2 regions of the Undibacterium sp. JH2W genome follow, and region 2 is predicted to be linked to the other one. Evidence: riboswitches for the same ligand, from Rfam matches in the RefSeq annotation. Region 2 holds a riboswitch; the other holds the start of a gene.
What was found. A riboswitch is a leader RNA that binds a small molecule or an ion and turns the genes downstream of it on or off. The one in region 2 is predicted to bind glycine.
Positions count from the first base shown of each region.

Region 1: it holds a riboswitch for glycine, as region 2 does, so the genes downstream of both, gcvT (glycine cleavage system aminomethyltransferase GcvT) here and ACO0LC_RS26135 (hypothetical protein) in region 2, are expected to answer to the same signal.

Region 1 is NZ_JBMPOT010000002.1:176,919-179,316, forward strand. It holds gene ACO0LC_RS03085 (penicillin acylase family protein) at 1-560, shown strand, start outside; glycine riboswitch at 1,065-1,153, shown strand; glycine riboswitch at 1,165-1,303, shown strand; gene gcvT (glycine cleavage system aminomethyltransferase GcvT) at 1,376-2,398, shown strand, end outside.
Region 2 is NZ_JBMPOT010000024.1:54,991-57,388, reverse strand. It holds gene ACO0LC_RS26140 (hypothetical protein) at 1-444, opposite strand, end outside; glycine riboswitch at 641-738, shown strand; gene ACO0LC_RS26135 (hypothetical protein) at 904-1,104, shown strand; gene ACO0LC_RS26130 (hypothetical protein) at 1,330-2,007, shown strand; gene ACO0LC_RS26125 (C39 family peptidase) at 2,050-2,398, shown strand, end outside.

The DNA of each region.
Region 1 (2,398 bases), on a different contig from region 2:
AGTTCAAAAACCTCTTGCGTACCCGCGCGCTTGACTATGCCTTGCCACGTTTGCTGGCAGATGCGCATTCACCCTGGTGGGATAACCGTACTACGCCAGCAGTAGAAACTCGCGACGATATCCTGGCACTGGCCTGGCGCGACAGCATCGCGCATTTGCAAAAAACCTTTGGTGCCGACAGCAAGCAATGGACCTGGGGCAAGGCGCATACCTTGACACATAAGCACCCCTTGGCGCAGCAAAAGCCGCTGGACAAGCTATTCAACATAGGCCCGTTTGAAGTTGCAGGTGGGCGTGAAGTGCCAAATAATTTGTCCGGGCCTATAGGACCAGCACCCTGGGATGTCGTGTATGGGCCATCAACACGACGTCTGATTGATTTTGCTGATGCTTCGAAAGCGCTAGGCATTAATCCTGTGGGGCAGAGCGGGGTTTTGTTTGATGCACATTACAATGATCAGGCGGCAGGGTTTGCGGCTGGGACTTATGTGCAGCAGTATTTGAGTGAGAAGGATGTTGTGGGACATGCGAAGAGTGTGCTTGTGTTGAGGGGGAAATAGGGGGGGCTGTTACCGTCATCACCGAAGCATAATCCGGCAATGATGCAACGCACATATTGACGTCATTCCAGCATGCTTTTGGCTGGAATCCAGTGGCGTTCGTGGTCAACTATTGCGTGAGCTAATTTCTGATCCCTAGTGTTTGAGCATTCGGATTTTCAAATACTTGCACACGTCATTTAAGATTGCTACCCCCGGCCTGCAATCATAATTTCACGAATACTGGTTATTAATTTCAGCTTGGCAAAAGCATTTAAGATATTTGCCTCACGCAAAATGCAAGATTCAAATCAGTCTGCAAGGATGAGATTTACTATCAGGTAAATATAGGCGGTAAATGGAAAGTATATTTAAATAGTCGATTTGGCAATGGAAGCAAATACAAGAATTTCGTTAAAATAAAATTTTATTTGCCAATTTAACAAATCCAGCATGAACTAAGCACTTTTCTGTAAATATTTCCACACTCAACTACCCAAGCCCTTGCAAGCCTTATATAATCGCGCTACTTGATCGGGAGAGCGTGACGAAAGTTGCCGCCGAAGGGGCTAATACCCAAAAAACTCTCAGGCACAAAGGACCGATCGACGGGGTAGTTAAAAGTTGCCCCAACTCTGGAGAGCGGTAGCGGCAGATACGTTTATTTTTATAAATATTCGCCGGACTACCCACCGAAGGTGCGCGCGGGCAGCAAACATACATGGCTCCCGTAATCTCTCAGGTACCAGGACAGAGGGGTATGCGATTTCAGCGCATGCGGCGTTTATTCGTCGTCGTGCGTTTGTTCGTCCCTTCAATCTGGTAATGAGGCACTCATGACGCAAGCAGCGACATCACTCAAGGCAACTCCCCTCAATGCAGCCCATCGTGCGGCTGGCGCAAAAATGGTTGATTTTGGCGGTTGGGACATGCCCGTCAACTATGGTTCCCAAATCGAAGAACATCATGCAGTGCGCACTGATTGCGGCATGTTTGATGTATCTCATATGTGTGTCGTTGATCTCCAGGGCGAAAATGTTCGCAGCTTCCTGCGTGGCCTGGTAGCGAATAATGTTGATAAATTGCAGGTAGCGGGCAAGGCCCTGTATTCCTGCATGTTGAAGCCTGAAGGCACGGTCATTGATGACCTCATCATTTATTTCTTCAGCGAAAACTGGTTCCGCCTCGTCGTCAATGCTGGCACGGCAGAAAAAGACATCGCCTGGATGAATGCCCGCAATGCAGAAACCAATAGCGGCCTGACCATTACCCAGCGCCGTGATGGTGCTAACGCTTTTGCCCTGGTGGCAGTGCAGGGCCCGAACGCCCGCGCCAAGGCATGGGAAGTCTTGCCAGAAACCAAAGCAGCTAGCGCAGAAATCAAACCCTTCAACGCAGTCATCGTCGCTGATACTTCCTTTGGTGAAGTCATGGTGGCACGCACTGGTTATACCGGTGAAGATGGTTTCGAGATTGCTGTATCTGCCGATCGCGTGACTGATTTCTGGAATGCCCTGGTTGCAGCCGGTGTCAAACCTGCTGGCCTCGGTGCACGTGACACCCTGCGTCTGGAAGCGGGCATGAATCTGTATGGACAGGACATGGATGAAACAGTCAACCCGCTTGATGCTGGTCTGGCCTGGACCATAGACCTGGTCAGTGAACGCGATTTCGTTGGCAAGCAAGCACTGCAAACACAAGGCCAGAACGCCCAGTTCCTGGGTCTGATCCTGCGTGAAAAAGGCGGCATCTTGCGCGCCCATCAAAAAGTAGTATGCGCACAAGGCGAAGGCGAAATCACCAGCGGTACTTTCAGCCCTACCATGGAACAGGCAATTGCACTGGCACGTTTGCCTATG
Region 2 (2,398 bases):
ATCGCGAAAAGACTGGTGCCAGGTTTCCTGATAGCCCTCTTCTGTCATATTCTTTTTGTAATTGGCATACCACTCCGTCGTCATGGCCCAATAGTAATAAAATCTTTCTACATCAGGTGGCAAGGGCTGGAAATAAGCCTTGTAAGTCAGCATGCCCTTACTATCTTTTTGCCCTGCCAATTTGTAAGGCATGTAACGGCTTTCCACCATTTTTTTTGCAAAATTGCTCAGTCCAGAACTAGTCAGCCAGGCACTTTCCTTGCCTTTTTCCTTGGCAGCTTCCTGCACTGCTGGCTGGTCTTGCGCATTTACTTCAGCGTGGATAAAACTCAGTGCCAGCCCACAAGCAAGGCTGAGTTTGCCGAGCAGGGACGACAGGCGTGATCGCGAAACCAGGGTAAATTGTAGAGGCATGGATAAAGAGAAGGGGTCGATAGTAGCCATATGATAGCTGGGCTAAGGGACAAACACCAAGCATACCAAAGCATGTAAGGCTGGCAAGCCATTATCAAAACAATGGCTGCACAGCATTAGCAAAAAAATAATCGCTTTGTTATCAAAAATAATTTGTAAATGATTAAGGCGTGCACTATGCTCATTTCTACGACCCACACAAGGGGTTGAGCACAAAGGCGCAAGCCAGGTGATATCGGGAGAGACTGTCTACGCACAAGAAGGACAGCGCCGAAGGAGCAACCACCCCGGAAACTCTCAGGCAACAAGGACCGTTATCACTTTCAAACTCTGAAGAGCTGCCGGACTACGTCGCCCGGCACACCGAAGGAGCAAGCATTGCACTGCCACCAGCAGTTGCAGGCGAAATCTCTCAGGTCCAGGACAGAGGGGGTATCCGCAGCGTATTTTGCGCGCAGATATCTCTTTGACGCCCGGAGTTTCTACATCATGAAACTGACTCATTTGCACGGTGACACTGTCACCGCGATGGCGGCAGCCTGCGCGCTCGCACGACAAAAGACTGGCGACAAAGCCAGGTCTGAAGAAAGCAGCCAGCTCAACCATGGCTACAAAGATGATCTCAATGCAGACAGCTCGACCATGCATGCTCACCACACGTCTTTCTGGTGTAGTCACCTGCATTGTTGATGCTACTCAGCCTTGTTAGCTCCTTGAGCTAATTACCTGTTTCCCGCACCCGCGGGTGAATTGTCCGGCATGTGAACCATGTCATGTTTCAAGCCGCCCAGCCCGCTTGGACAGACGGGCTTTTATCTACATCTCTAGAAGGAGCAAGCTATCATGCATTTGAACTCCGTTTCAAGATACAAAAAATCCACGCTCGCCGCTTTGATGTTCAGTCTCAGCTGTGCTATGACGAGTGCACCGTTACTGGCACAAAACATCAGCAGCGACATCGCCGGTACGACAGAGCAGGCCCGCCTCGTCAGCGCAGCAGCACAACGTGATTTTGCCGACTTTGTGCAATTCAATGTACAGCGGCGTGGTGGCACCCTGCCTGCCGAATTCCCGCTGGAAGTCAATGATGTGCAAGACCTCAAGGATGCCAAAATCAGTTATGGCTTCCCTGTGTATAGCATCCCGCCGCAAGATGTCCTGGCTGGTCGCAGTGATTTGCGTAGCCTGGCCAAGGCCACAGGCGAGTGGCGCTTTGTCATCAGCCTGCATGACACACCGATAGGTCTGGCAACCCTCAGGCAGGACAATGGCCGCTGGGGTATTACCTCCTATGGTGGAAGCGTGCTGGCCAAGGATGTGGATGCAGCTATTGCCGTGCATGGCAATAGCACGCGCTCTAACTTGCGCTTCATCCGTATCTACCAGGCCATGTCAGATTTCCTAGAAGTAGTGTCCCCCACTGATGCCCGTGCCCGCTTCGCGCCTTTGCAGGCAGCCCGGCAAACCCTGCTGCTGCAACAGCGCAGCGAAAAAACCGGAACAGCCTCCGCCAATGGTGGATTGCTGGAACAAAGCGACATCCTCGATCCGCTGCGGGCCAGCATCAAGACCAATATGGATAACTTCCGCTAAGCGCAGCATCCATACTCATACCGACATATATAGGGAGATATCATGCAAAAAAATCTGTTAAGACTGATCCTTGCACTGGGCATCATGCTGGGTGTTTCATCTGCCTTTGCCCAGTCACGCGCACTGAACATACCGCTGGTAACACAAGAGCATAGCCAGTGGTGCTGGGCAGGCAGCAGCAAGGCATTGCTGAGTTTTTACAATCAAAATCCCAGTCAGTGCCAGATCGTCAACTGGGCTTTTGGCTTGAATTACGCCTGTGGCAATAGCAACTTTAACTGGAATAGTTACGCCAACCAGCCCAACTCCATGTATGGCAGCGGTGGTAGCGTGCAAAACATCCTGAACCATTGGGGTGTATCCAACAATGCTTACAACTATGCCTCTTCAT